2 linked regions of the Mesorhizobium onobrychidis genome follow. Each later gene encodes a partner of the first gene's protein in a complex. Links are inferred from orthologs where the notes say so. Each region holds a gene or a part of one and is shown on either strand. Other genes may lie near its edges.

The links.
Region 2: the proteins of IHQ72_RS19950 (region 1) and dnaN are in contact, whole or in part, in a solved structure (PDB 1OK7), measured with the Escherichia coli proteins. The link is inferred for Mesorhizobium onobrychidis from one-to-one orthologs.

What each region holds. Positions count from the first base shown.
Region 1 is NZ_CP062229.1:4,007,210-4,017,034, forward strand. The notes cover bases 6,987-9,825. They hold IHQ72_RS19950 (DNA polymerase IV), read right to left. Parts: upstream 9,151-9,825; coding sequence 7,822-9,150; downstream 6,987-7,821. Other genes in these bases: IHQ72_RS19940 (DMT family transporter), read right to left, coding at 6,987-7,061; IHQ72_RS19945 (hypothetical protein), read left to right, coding at 7,244-7,750; IHQ72_RS19955 (GNAT family N-acetyltransferase), read left to right, coding at 9,219-9,794. Outside these bases: IHQ72_RS19915 (acetyl-CoA carboxylase biotin carboxylase subunit), read left to right, coding at 1-416; dnaE (DNA polymerase III subunit alpha), read left to right, coding at 614-4,141; IHQ72_RS19925 (methyltransferase family protein), read left to right, coding at 4,247-4,654; IHQ72_RS19935 (potassium channel family protein), read left to right, coding at 5,271-6,074; more of IHQ72_RS19940, read right to left, coding at 6,180-6,986. UniProt on the Escherichia coli protein: Poorly processive, error-prone DNA polymerase involved in translesion repair and untargeted mutagenesis. Copies undamaged DNA at stalled replication forks, which arise in vivo from mismatched or misaligned primer ends.
Region 2 is NZ_CP062229.1:106-4,000, forward strand. The notes cover bases 843-3,725. They hold dnaN (DNA polymerase III subunit beta), read left to right. Parts: upstream 843-1,666; coding sequence 1,667-2,785; downstream 2,786-3,725. Other genes in these bases: recF (DNA replication/repair protein RecF), read left to right, coding at 2,811-3,725. Outside these bases: more of recF, read left to right, coding at 3,726-3,895. UniProt on the Escherichia coli protein: Confers DNA tethering and processivity to DNA polymerases and other proteins. Acts as a clamp, forming a ring around DNA (a reaction catalyzed by the clamp-loading complex) which diffuses in an ATP-independent manner freely and bidirectionally along dsDNA.

The sequences.
Region 1 (9,825 bases):
CGCTGACGGTCACGTCCGACTGGCGGCCGGGCGATCTCATCTGGCACGGCACGGTCGGCGACCGAAGAATCGCCGCGCAGATCAGGCCGGTACCGAACGGGCTTCGCATCGCCTGGAAAGGTATGTCGGTGACCGCACGCGCCATGCTGCCGCGCACCGCCGAACTCGAAAGGCTGATGCCGGAAAAATTGGCGCCCGACACCTCGAAGATGCTGCTCTGCCCGATGCCCGGCCTTGTCGTGTCGATCGCCGTTGCCGAAGGGCAGGAGGTCAAGGCCGGCGAGACGCTGGCCGTGGTCGAGGCGATGAAGATGGAAAACGTGCTGCGCGCCGAGCGCGACCTCACCGTGTCGAAACTCAAGGCAAAGCCGGGCGACAGTCTCGCCGTCGATGCGGTGATCATGGAGTTTGCGTAAGGCTGAAAACAAAAACCCGCCTAGCGGCGGGCCGTTGGCGCAAATCAGCACCATGCATATATTCCTAGCATAAATGCCGTCACAAAGCAACGGATCGCGAGCTTGCAAGGCTCGAGTCGCAATTGCTGGACTCGCATCGTCCGGTGCCGGACAATACATCTTCATCGACTGAGTCCTTTCAAACGGCGCTAAAAACCATGGCGAATGAGACACTTCCACGCGACCCCTTGCGGCGCGAGGCCCTTGTGAGGGCATCGCGGCCGGAAGTGCCTGCGCGCCCGTTCATTCATCTGCGCGTCCATTCGGCCTATTCGTTGCTCGAAGGCGCATTGCAGCTCGGCACGGTTGTCGGCCATGCGGTCAAGGATGAGGCTCCAGCCATCGCCGTCACCGACACCAACAATCTGTTCGGCGCGCTCGAATTTGCGCAAAAAGCGGTGAAGGAGGGCATCCAGCCGATCATCGGCTGCCAGACCACTCTCGCCTTTTCCGGCGAAGCCAGCGACAGCCAGCGCGACCGCAGGCGGCAAGGCCCGGATATGCGGCCCGTGGTTTTGATCGCGGCGACCGAGGCCGGCTACAGCAATCTGGTCAGGCTGGTCAGCCGGGTCTATCTCGAAACGCCGCCCGGCGAGGCCGTGCATCTGACGACCGAGATGCTGCAAGGCCATTGCGACGGCCTGATCTGTCTCAGCGGCGGGCCGCGCGGCCCAATCGGCAACGCCTTGAAGGAGGATCGCCGCGATCTCGCCGAGACGCGGCTTTTGGCGCTCAAGGCGCTGTTCGGCGACCGGCTCTATGTCGAGCTGGAACGGGTTTCCGGTTATGACCGGGCGATCGAGCAATCGTCCGTCGACCTCGCCTATACCAATGACTTGCCGCTGGTCGCCACCAACGAGGCGTTTTTCTCCTCCCGCGACGACTATGAGGCGCATGACGCGCTGATTGCCATCGCCGAAGGTTCGGTCGTCGCCGTCGACAACCGCCGCCGCCTGTCGCCCGACAATTTTCTGAGAAACCAGGCTGACATGGCGAGGCTGTTCGCCGATCTGCCGGAAGCGATCGACAACACCGTCGAGATCGCGCTGCGCTGCTCCTACTACCCCAAGACCCGCAACCCGATCCTGCCGCGCTTTGCCGGCGGCGATGTCGCCGATGCCGATGCGGCGGTGAAGGCGGAGGCGCAGGAGCTTGCCAGACAGGCGCATGAAGGGCTGGAGGCGCGGCTCGCCGCGCACGGACTGGCTCCCGGCTACACGGTCGAACAATATCGCGAACGGTTGGAATTTGAGCTCGGCGTCATCGAGAAGATGAAGTTCCCCGGCTACTTCCTGATCGTCGCCGACTTCATCAAATGGGCGAAGGCGCAAGGCATTCCGGTCGGGCCGGGCCGCGGTTCGGGCGCCGGCTCGCTGGTCGCGTATTCGACGACCATCACCGATATCGATCCGCTGCGCTTCTCGCTGCTGTTCGAGCGCTTCCTCAATCCCGACCGCGTGTCGATGCCCGACTTCGACATCGATTTCTGCCAGGACCGGCGCGAGGAGGTCATCCGCTACGTCCAGCAGAAATACGGCCGCGACCAGGTCGGCCAGATCATCACCTTCGGCACGCTGCAGGCTCGCGCGGTGCTGCGCGACGTTGGCCGCGTGCTGCAGATGCCCTATGGCCAGGTCGACAAGCTCTCCAAGATGGTGCCGTCGAACCCGGCCAATCCGGTCAAGCTCGCCGACGCCATCGCCAACGAACCGCGCTTTGCCGAAGAGGCCGAGCGCGAGCCGATCGTGCAGACGCTGCTCGACATGGCGCAGAAGCTGGAAGGGCTCTACCGCCACGCCTCGACGCATGCCGCCGGCATCGTCATCGGCGACCGGCCGCTGTGGGAGCTGGTGCCGATGTACCGCGACCCGCGTTCCGACATGCCGGTCACCCAGTTCAACATGAAGTATGTCGAGCAGGCCGGGCTGGTGAAGTTCGACTTCCTCGGCCTGAAGACGCTGACGGTGCTGGAGACTGCGGTCAAGCTGATCCGCCGCCGCGGCATCGAGATCGATCTCGCCCACATTCCGCTCGACGACCCTGATACCTACGCCATGCTATCGCGCGGCGAAGTGGTCGGCGTGTTCCAGGTGGAAAGTGCCGGCATGCGCAAGGCGCTGATCGGCATGCGGCCCGACTGCATCGAAGACATCATCGCGCTGGTCGCTCTCTATCGGCCGGGACCGATGGAGAACATACCGACGTATAACGCCAGAAAGCATGGCGAGGAGGAGATGGCGTCGATCCACCCGAAGATCGACCATCTGGTGAAGGAGACGCAAGGCGTCATCGTCTACCAGGAACAGGTGATGCAGATCGCGCAGGAGCTCTCCGGCTATTCGCTGGGCGAAGCCGATTTGCTGCGCCGCGCCATGGGCAAGAAGATCCGCGCCGAGATGGACAAGCAGCGCGAACGCTTCGTTTCGGGCGCGGTCGAGCGCGGCGTCGGCAAGCCGCAAGCCGACTTCATTTTCGACCTGCTGGCAAAGTTCGCCGACTACGGTTTCAACAAGTCGCATGCCGCCGCCTATGCAGTCGTCTCCTACCAGACGGCCTATCTGAAGGCGCACTACCCGGTCGAGTTCCTGGCCGCGTCGATGACGCTCGACATGGGCAACACCGACAAGCTCGCCGATTTCCGCCAGGATGCGCTGCGCCTCGGCATCGATGTCGTGGCGCCGTCGGTGATATCAAGCTTCCGCGCCTTCGAGGTCGGCGAGAACCGAATCTTCTATTCGCTGGCCGCGCTCAAGGGCGTCGGCGACGCCGCGGTCGAGCACATCGTCGCCATGCGCGGCGAAAAACCGTTCAAGAGCCTCGCCGATTTCTGCGAAAGGGTCGATCCGAAGATCGTCGGCAAGCGGGTCTTCGAAAGCCTGATCATGGCCGGCGCGCTCGACTGCTTCGGCCACGACCGCGCCGCGATGATGGCCGGCGTCGAGCGGATGATGGGGCTGGCGTCGCTGGCGCAGCAGAATGCAATATCGGGCCAGCACGACATTTTTGGCGCCTCGCTCGGCGCGCAGTCGCAGGCGCTCAATCTGCCGGCGACCGACCCGTGGCTTGCCGCCGACCGCCTGCACCGTGAATTCCAGGTGGTCGGCTTCTATCTCTCGGCTCATCCGCTGGACGAATACAAGGCGGCGCTGCAGAAGATGCGGGTGCAGAACTGGGCCGAGTTCTCGGCGGCCGTCAAACGGGGTGCTGCCGCCGGGCGGCTTGCCGGCACCGTCACCACCAAGCAGGAGCGCAAGACGCGCACCGGCAACAAGATGGGCGTCGTGCAGTTCTCCGACACGTCGGGCCAGTATGAAGCAGTGCTGTTTTCCGAGGGGCTGGCGCAGTATCGCGACCTGCTCGAGCCCGGCCGTTCGGTGGTGATCACCGTTTCGGCCGAGGACAGGCCAGAAGGCGTCAATCTGCGCATCCAGACCGTGCAGTCTCTGGAGGACGAGGCAAGTCGCATCCAAAAAGCCTTGCGCATCTTTGTCAGAGATGACCGACCCGCGTCGGCGATTCAATCGCAGCTGACCCAGCGCGGCGACAGTCAGGTGAGCATTATCGTTATCAAGGATGAGGCGCAAGGCGAGGTCGAGATCGAACTGCCCAACCGTTACCGCGTCTCGCCGCAGATTGCGTCGGCCATGCGCGCGGTGCCGGGCGTGGTGGAAGTCGAGTTGGTGTGAGCTAACGACCGTATTCCGCCAGCCCGGTCGCATTGCCCGGTGACGATGCCGCTGGTGTTGTGAGCTCTGCGGCCTGGGTCTTTTCGGCGGCCGGGGGAGCGGGTCATGGATGAGCGGGATGCCGCTGCCGAACTCCAGAAAATGGTCAATGGCTTCCAGGTATCTCAGGCGATTTGCGTCGCCGCCACGCTGGGCATTGCAGACCATCTCAAGGACGGAAAACGCACCAGCGGCGAACTGGCCGCGTTGACCAATACTCATCCGCAGGCGCTCTACCGGCTGCTGCGCGCCCTTGCGTCGGTCGGCGTGTTCCATGAAGCGGAAGACCGGTCGTTCTCGCTGACCCCGCTCAGCGGCGCGTTGCGATCCGATGTTCAGCAGTCGGTCGAGCCGTGGGCGATTCTGGCCGGACGGCCGTATTTCCGTCAGGCATCCGGAAGAGTCCGTCATCTTCCACCGCGCGATGACGGCCATGTCGCGTGGCGTCGCCGCCGCGGTGATCGCGGCCTATGACTTCCGGCCGTTCTCTGTCGTCATGGATGTCGGGGGCGGGCAGGGCGCGCTGCTTGCCGAAATCCTCTGCCGCAATCCCGGCCAGCGCGGCATTCTTTTCGATCAGCCGCAGGTCTGGCGAAGGCCGGCCCGGTCTTTGACGCCGCGGGCGTATCCGATCGATGCGACATCGTCGCCGGCGATTTCTTCGTCTCGGTGCCCGAGGGCGCCGATGCGATTGTGCTTAAATGGATCCTGCATGACTGGGACGACGACACAAACATCCGGATCCTGAAAACCTGCCGCCGGGCGATGCGCCCCGAAGGCAAGCTGCTGGTGCTCGAGAGCATTCTGGCGCCGCCCAACGAAGGCGCCGGCGCAAAATTCGGCGATCTGAACATGCTGGTCATGCCGGGCGGGCAGGAGCGCACGGCGGAAGAATTCAGGTCGCTGCTTGCGGCGTCGGATTTTCGGGTCGCGAATATTGTTGAAGCCGGACCTCGCATCAGCATCATCGAGGCGGAACCGGTCTGACTGCTTTGCGGGTCTGAAACGCTCCGGATGTTCTCAAGCCACAGCGGCTTCCCTCTGCTCTGCCCACTGGACGGCTGTCGCAGCGAACGTTATCGCAGTTGTCATGAAGGCGCCGGAAAGGGAAGGAGTGGAGGATTTTTCAGCCTTGGCGCGGCTGCGCGGCACGCTGCGCAAACTTTATCACGGGCGCACGCCCGCGGCTTTCCGGTTTCAACTGGTCGCCATTGTCATCGACCTTGCCATCATCGCCTTCTTCATCGCCACACCGGTGATCCAGGAGTCGTCCTCTTTCCTCTGGCTTGATTATTCTGTGGCAGCACTTGTCGCCGCTGACATGATTGCCCGGCTGCTTGCCTCCAACGACATGCTGCGCCTGATGAAACAGCCGGCGTCGTGGGTCGATGCCTTTATCCTGCTGACGCTGCTGATGCCTTCGGCGCTGGCCAACCTAGGTTTTCTGCGCATATTGCGGCTGTGGTCGCTGTCACGCAGCGGCGCGCTGTGGCGGTTTTTCGAGATGCGCGGGCTCAAAAAATGGCGCGAGGCGAGCCATGCAGTCATCAATCTCCTGACATTCCTCCTTGTCATCACCGGCTTCGTCTACACCTTCTTTTTCAGCACCGGGGCCGGTCTCGAAGGCTATGTCGACGCGCTTTATTTCACCGTCGCCACGGTGACAACGACCGGCTTCGGCGACATCGTCCTGCCGGGTATCGCCGGCAAGCTCACCGCGATCGTCACTATGATCATCGGCATATCGCTGTTCGTCAGGCTGGCGCAGGCGCTCTTCCGCCCCGCCAAGGTGTTTTTTTCCTTGCCCCAATGCGGACTTCAGCGGCACGAACCCGACGCCGTCCACTGCAAGGCCTGCGGGCATCTCCTCAACATCCCCGACGAAGGCGACTGAAATGCGAGGCTAGAGCGCGGTTTTGGTGGAATCAAAACCGCGCTCTAACTCTTTGCTTTAACGCATTTTGTCGGACGCCAAACGAAGACGTTTGGCTGCAAAATGCTAAGACGCTGCCACTTCCGCAGGTTTGGTCGCTTTTTTCTGCAGATTGAGCAGATTGCCCAGCAGGATCAGCAAGGCTCCGCCGGCGGTGAAAGCGTCGATCTGCTCCTGATACAGCAGCCAGCCGATCAGCGCCGACAGCGGCACGCGCAAAAAGTCCATCGGCGAGATGACGGTCGCGTCGGCATAGGCGAGCGCGCGGGCCATGCAGAAATGCGACGACATGCCGGTGAAGGCGATCAGCAGGAGCCACGGCCACAGTTCGAGCGGCGGGTTGCGCCATTCGTAGAGCGCCGGGACAAGGCCGAGCACGGACTGGATGACCAGCATCCAGAAGATGATGGACACGACGCTGTCCGTCCGCGTCAGCGATTTGACCAGGACCACAGATATACCGAAGCAGACCGCAGCACCCAGCACGACAACATGTCCCGGATCGACGGAGCCGACGCCCGGACGGACGATGATCAGCACGCCGATCAGCCCGAGCACGATGGCCGCAAGTCTGGGCCGGCTTAGTCTTTCACCAAGAAAGCCGACCGCCAGAATGGCCGTCCAGATCGGCGTCGTGAATTCGATGGAGATCAGCACGGCCAGCGGAATCAGCGTCAAGGCGTAGAGCCATGCTGCCTGGCCGACAAAATGGACGACATTGCGGGCGATATGGGCCAAGGGGCGTTTGGTGCGCATCGCCGCGAAACCGCCTGATATCATCACCAGCGGCAGGAGGATGAAAAGGCCGATCACCGAGCGCAGTTCCAGCACCTGGAAGACGTTGAGCTCGGCTGTCGTGGCGCGGCCGGCGACCGACATCGTCAGAAACGACGCGATCGACAGCGCCATCCAGAACGCGGCCTTGGGGATCGACGGTGAGGGTGCCATGCACGCTATGTCGCAAGCCGAGACTTTCATCGCAACCGCTAATCGACGCATTCGGCTGGGCCAGAGGCGGCACGTTGAAAAGCGGTCATGCTGAGGGCGGAACCTGCCGTCACGGCGGGCGTTGGTCCAACAGCCAATTCGTTGGAAACATCGTCGTTCCGATATCAACGAGGAGAGATCCCATGAAATCATTCGCACGATTTGCACTTGCCGCCTGCCTGGCGGCTGCGGCCGGCGCGGCTCATGCCGACGAGGCCGATTTTCTCCGTTCGTTCCGGGGGAATTTCGCCGGCAAGGGCACCGTCAAGGTAACCACCGAGGCGCCGACGGTGAATGTCTCCTGCCGCTTCAATTCTGACGCGACGTCGACCTCCTTGTCGCTGGATGGCAAATGCCGCGGCCTTGTCGTGGTGACACGCGCCATCAGTGCCGATCTGAAGTCCAGCTGGGCGAAGTACAGTGGCACCTATGTCGGATCCCGCACCGGGCCGGCACAGCTCAGCGGCAGCCGTTCGGGCAATGCCATCAATCTCGGCATCCGTTGGGCCAAGGAGGTCAACGGCGATCGCAAGGCGCAAATGACGGTCGAGAAGAACGGCGAGGACGGCATGCGGCTGACCGTTACCGACGTCGACCCGAAAACCGGCGAGAGCGTGGTGACCAGCCGGATCGATCTGCAACGCATCTGACGGTACGGTCTATCTTTTTTGTTCGAGCATGATCTTTTCCGAAAAACGGATTCCACTTTTCGGGGTCATGCTCAGTCCTCGATCGGCTCGGGCGGGTGGGCGTTGCGGCCCTTGCCGAAGGTGTAGCCGGTCTCCACCGCCCTGCGGCCGAACTTGTCGCGCAGCGTGTCGATGGCGCCTTCGGCCATGGCGCGCTTGCGCGACTGGATATCGACGAGGTCGGGCGGATCGGCCTTTTCGTCATTCGAGAGATCGCTGACACCGATGCCGAGCAGGCGGTATCTTGTGCCATCCGCTTCCTTGCGCAGCAGCTCGAGCCCGGTCGAAAAAATGCGGTCGGCCAGCCGTGTCGGGTCGCCGAGTTGGAGATTGCGCGTGCGGGTCTTGAAATCCTGGGTCTTCAGCTTCAGCACGACGGTGCGCCCGGCGATGCCGGATTTCTTCAGCCGTCCCGAGACTTTTTCCGACAGCGCCCTCAGCACTGAAACCAATTCATCCAGGGAATCAATGTCGATGTCGAAGGTGGTCTCTGCCGATACGCTCTTTGCGTCCTGGTCGGGATGGACGCGGCGCTCGTCCTCGCCGCGTGAAAGATGGTAGAGGCGGTCGCCCATCACGCCGTAGCGGCGCATCAGGTCGCCGCGCTCCATGCGCTGCAACTGGCCGATCGTGCGGATGCCGTCCCGTTCAAGCGTGGCGGTGAAGGCTTTTCCCACGCCCCAGATCAGCGTCACCGGCTGCTCGGCCAGAAAGCCAGTCGCCTCGGCCTCGCCGATCACCGAAAAGCCGCGTGGCTTGCGAAAGTCCGACGCCACCTTGGCCAGGAACTTGCAGTAGGACAGGCCTGATGAAACGGTGATGCCGATCTCTTTCTCCACGCCCAGCGCGAAGCGTGCGAGCACCACCGCCGGCGGCAAGCCATGCAGGCGCTCAGTGCCGGCAAGGTCCAGAAACGCTTCGTCGATCGAGATCGGCTCGACCAGCGGCGTCAGCGCCTGCATCATGGCGCGCACCTCGCGGCCGACGCGTGCGTATTTTTCCATGTCCGGCGGGATGACGACCGCTTCCGGACAGGCTTCGAGCGCCTTGAACATCGGCATCGCCGAGCGCACCCCGTGGATGCGCGCGATGTAGCAAGCGGTGGAGACGACGCCGCGCTTGCCGCCGCCGATGATCAACGGCCGGTCCTTCAGCGCCGGGTTGTCGCGCTTTTCGACCGCCGCATAAAACGCGTCGCAATCGATATGGGCGAGATGCAGCCGATAGAGCTCCGGATGGTGGGCAAGTCGTGGACTGCCGCAGCGTTCGCAGCGCCGTGCCTCGCCGCGCTGAAAGGTCAGACAGTCGCGGCAAAAACCGTGATCGGGATTGTTGACAGGAGCCGCCATCGCTGCGAACATAAAGAGAACAAAGGCAATGGTACGTCAGGACGGACGCCACGACAAGGCGGTGGGCCGGGAGAGAGCTCATGAATACGACCATAGCGCCGCTGGTGCCTGAGCTTTGGGCTGATTTCGAAGATCTTTTCGGTAAGCAAGGCGCCTGCTACGGCTGCTGGTGCACACATTTCCGGCTGTCGCCGGCAGCGCGCCGCGCCAGCGACCGGGAGCGCAACAAGGACCACATCAAGGCGCGGATCGAGGCCGGGCCACCACCGGGCCTGCTGGCGTTCGAGGATGGCAAGGCGGTCGGCTGGATGCAGATCGGCCCGCGCGCCGACGTGCCCGAATGGAACAATAAGGGCAGGGGGTCGGCGCCGGTCGATCCTGCCGACGCCACGGATCCGGGCGTCTGGGCGATCTCTTGCTTCTTCATCCGCGTCAAGGCGCGCGGCAGGGGCGTGACGCACCGGCTGGTCGAAGGCGGCATCGAGTTTGCTCGCCAGAATGGCGCGCGGCTGGTCGAGGCGTGTCCGATCGACCTGTCGAAAGATTCGCGTTCGATCGGGCTGTTCGTCGGCTCGTCGCGGGTCTTCGAGAAAGCCGGCTTCGAGAGGCTGGTCGAGCGCAAGGCGGGCCGACCGCTGATGCGATTGGTGCTTTAACCAGTGCTGCTGTGCGCGCCGCTGCCGCGGC
Region 2 (3,895 bases), 4.0 Mb from region 1 along the record:
GTCGCCGAGGCGTCCCGGGGCATTGTCCGCATCTCGGTGCCCACCGCCTTCCTGCGCTCGTGGATCAACGGCCACTATCTCGACCTCATCGCCGAGCTGTGGAAGCACGAGGATCCTGAAATCCTCAAGATCGAGATCGTCGTGCGCACCGCTACCCGCCCGGGGCGCAACGGCGTCGAGCCCGAAGTGGTCCCGGCGCGCAAGATGACGAGGCAAGCGCAAACGGCGCTGGCCGCGGGAACAGCAGGCCCCGGCAGGCTGGAGCGGATACCGGCACCTCGCCCGGGAATGCCTGCAGAGACCGAGTTCCGGCACAATGTGCTCGGTTCGCCGCTTGACCCGCGCTACACGTTCGGCTCCTTTATCGAGGGACCGTCGAACCGGGTGGCGTTTGCCGCCGCCAAAGCGGTGGCGGAATCGCAGTCGAGCGCGGTGCGCTTCAATCCGCTCTTTCTTCACGCGACGGTGGGGCTGGGCAAGACGCACCTGCTGCAGGCGATCGCGGCGGAATCGCTGAAACAGAATCCAAAGTCGCGCGTCGTCTATCTCACAGCCGAATATTTCATGTGGCGGTTCGCCACCGCGATCCGCGACAACAATGCGCTGACGCTGAAGGAGCAGCTGCGCGACATCGACCTCCTCATCATCGACGACATGCAGTTCCTGCAAGGCAAGTCGATCCAGCATGAATTCTGCCATCTGATCAACATGCTGCTCGACAGCGCCAAGCAGGTGGTGGTTGCCGCCGACCGGCCGCCGTCGGAACTGGAATCGCTGGAGCCCCGCGTCCGCTCGCGCCTCAACGGCGGCGTCGCGCTCGAAATGTCGGCGCCGGATTTCGCCATGCGCATCGGCATGCTCAAGCTGCGCCTTGCCACCGCAAAGGCCGACGATGCTTCGCTCGACATCTCGGAGGAGATCCTCAACCACGTCGCCCGCACGGTGACCGGCAGCGGACGCGAACTGGAAGGTGCGTTCAACCAGCTTCTGTTCCGCCAGTCGTTCGAACCGCAGATCACCATCGACCGCATCGACGAGATCCTCGGCCACATCTATCGTTCGGGCGAGCCGAAGCGGGTGCGCATCGAAGACATCCAGCGCATCGTCGCGCGCCACTACAATGTTTCGAAGACAGAACTTCTGTCCAACCGGCGCACGCGTACGATCGTCAAGCCGCGGCAGGTCGCCATGTACCTGTCGAAGGTGATGACACCGCGCTCCTTGCCGGAGATCGGACGGCGTTTCGGTGGCCGCGACCACACGACGGTGCTGCATGCCGTGCGCAAGATCGAGGATCTTTCAGGCGTCGACAACACGCTGGCGCAGGAGCTCGAACTGCTGAGAAGACTGATCAACGATCAAGCCTGACCGGCCCGAAAAACAAAAGCGTGTCGCGTTTGGGTGGCTGCGACGCGCTTGAAATCTTTGTTTTTATGCATGTCGTTGCCCCAAAACCGCTGCGCACTTTTCGGCGACAAGCATCGGCTTGCGGACTTCGCCAGTTTTATCCCCAGAAAGCCCGCGTAACCGGGCCGAACCGGTAGCGCGGGCTTGCGCTTACGGGTTTTTTCCTGTCAGTTTGTGCAGATTCTGAGCCTGTTCAGAGCTTTCGCGGGGTGCCGCTTGCCGGAGACCCGCTCATTCATTCAAGCGAGCCTGTTTCGTCATGCGTGTTATCCTGGAACGGTCAAATCTCCTGAAGTCGCTCAACCACGTTCATCGCGTGGTCGAGCGGCGCAACACGATACCGATCCTGTCGAACGTGCTGCTGAGCGCCGAAGGCGCCACCCTCGAGTTGAAGGCGACCGACCTCGATCTGGAGGTGACCGAAGCCACGCCTGCCAAGGTCGAGCGAGGCGGAGCGACAACGGTTCCGGCGCATCTGCTCTACGACATCGTGCGCAAGCTCGCCGACGGCGCGGAGGTCATGCTGAAGACCGACGAAGACGGCAACGCCATGACGGTGACCTCGGGCCGCTCGAGCTTCCGTCTCCAATGCCTGCCGCAATCCGATTTCCCGGAGCTTTCGGCCGGATCATTCTCGCATATCTTCCGGCTCGATTCGGTTGCGCTCAAGGGCCTGATAGAGAAGACCCAATTCGCCATCTCCACCGAAGAGACGCGCTACTACCTGAACGGCATCTATCTGCACACGCATGATGCCGACGGCAAGCTGAAGCTGCGCTCGGTAGCGACCGACGGCCATCGGCTGGCGCGCGCCGAGATCGACGCGCCGGCAGGATCCGAAGGCATGCCGGGCATCATCATTCCGCGCAAGACGGTCAGCGAGCTGCAAAAGCTTGTCGATGACCCGGACGTCGCCGTGACCACCGAATTGTCCGACACCAAGATCCGTTTCACCATCGGCAGTGTCGTTTTGACCTCGAAGCTGATCGACGGCACCTTCCCGGACTATCAGCGGGTCATCCCCACCGGCAACGACAAGAAGCTGATCATCGACCGACAGAGTTTCGCCGCCGCCGTCGACCGCGTCTCGACCATTTCGTCCGAACGCGGCCGGGCGGTGAAGCTTTCGATTGGAGAAGGCCAGGTCACGCTTGCGGTCAACAATCCGGATTCGGGCAGCGCCACCGAGGAACTGGCCGCGGACTATTCGTCCGACGCGATCGAAATAGGCTTCAACGCCAAATATCTGCTCGACGTCGCCGCCCAGTTGACTGGCACTGAGGCAAAATTCATGCTGGCGGACGCTGGTTCGCCAACGCTGATCCACGATATGGCCGACGAAACCACACTCTACGTGCTGATGCCGATGCGGGTATAGGCCGGAACGAGGCCATCTTGCTGTCATGACCGGAGTCGCGAAGCAGCCTGAGCCCGATCAGCAGACTCATATAAGTAAGCTGTCACTTACGAATTTCCGCAATTACGCAACGCTGTCGATCGGCCTCGACCCCGGCGCCGTGGTTTTTTCCGGCGACAATGGCGCCGGCAAAACCAATCTGCTGGAAGCGATTTCCCTGCTGACGCCGGGGCGCGGCCTGCGCCGTGCACCTTATGCCGACCTGGCGCGTGAAGGCGGCGACGGCGGCTTTGCCATCCATGCCCGGCTCGATGGGCCGGACGGCCCGGTCGAGATCGGCACCGGCATTGCAGGCGGCGACGCCGGCGAGGGCGGCCGGCGGGTGCGGATCAATGGCGCGGCAGCGCGCTCGGCGGAGGACATGCTGCAATGGCTGCGCGTCGTCTGGCTGACACCGGCGATGGATGCATTGTTCACCGGGCCGGGCGCAGACCGCAGGCGCTTTCTCGACCGGCAGGTCCTGGCGATCGATCCCGGCCACGGCCAGCGCGCGCTCGACTACGAAAAAGCGATGCGCGGCCGCAATCGGCTGCTCGCCGAAGGCTCGCGTGACGGCGCCTGGTTCGATGCGATCGAGACGCAAATGGCCGAAACCGGTGTGGCGATTGCCGCGGCGCGTGCCGAACTGGTGCGCCTGCTCGCCGCCATGATCGACAGGCTGCCAAGTGCCGGTCCGTTTCCGCAAGCCGACATCGGCCTGTCCGGCGCGCTGGAAAGCGAAGTCGGCACCTCCGCGGCTGTCGATGTCGAGGAGCGGTTCCGCCAAGCGCTTGCCGAAGGCCGCGATCGCGACCGCGCCGCCGGGCGCACGCTCGACGGCCCGCACCGTTCGGACCTCGTGGTGCGGCACCGGCCCAAGGCGATGCCGGCCGAACTCTGTTCGACCGGCGAGCAGAAGGCGCTGCTGGTCGGCATGGTCCTGTCGCATGCCCGGCTGACCGGCGAGATGTCGGGCATGACGCCGATCCTGCTGCTCGACGAGATCGCTGCCCATCTCGACGCAGGCCGGCGCGCCGCGCTGTTCTCGATCCTGGAAGAGCTGAATTGCCAGGCTTTCATGACCGGGACCGA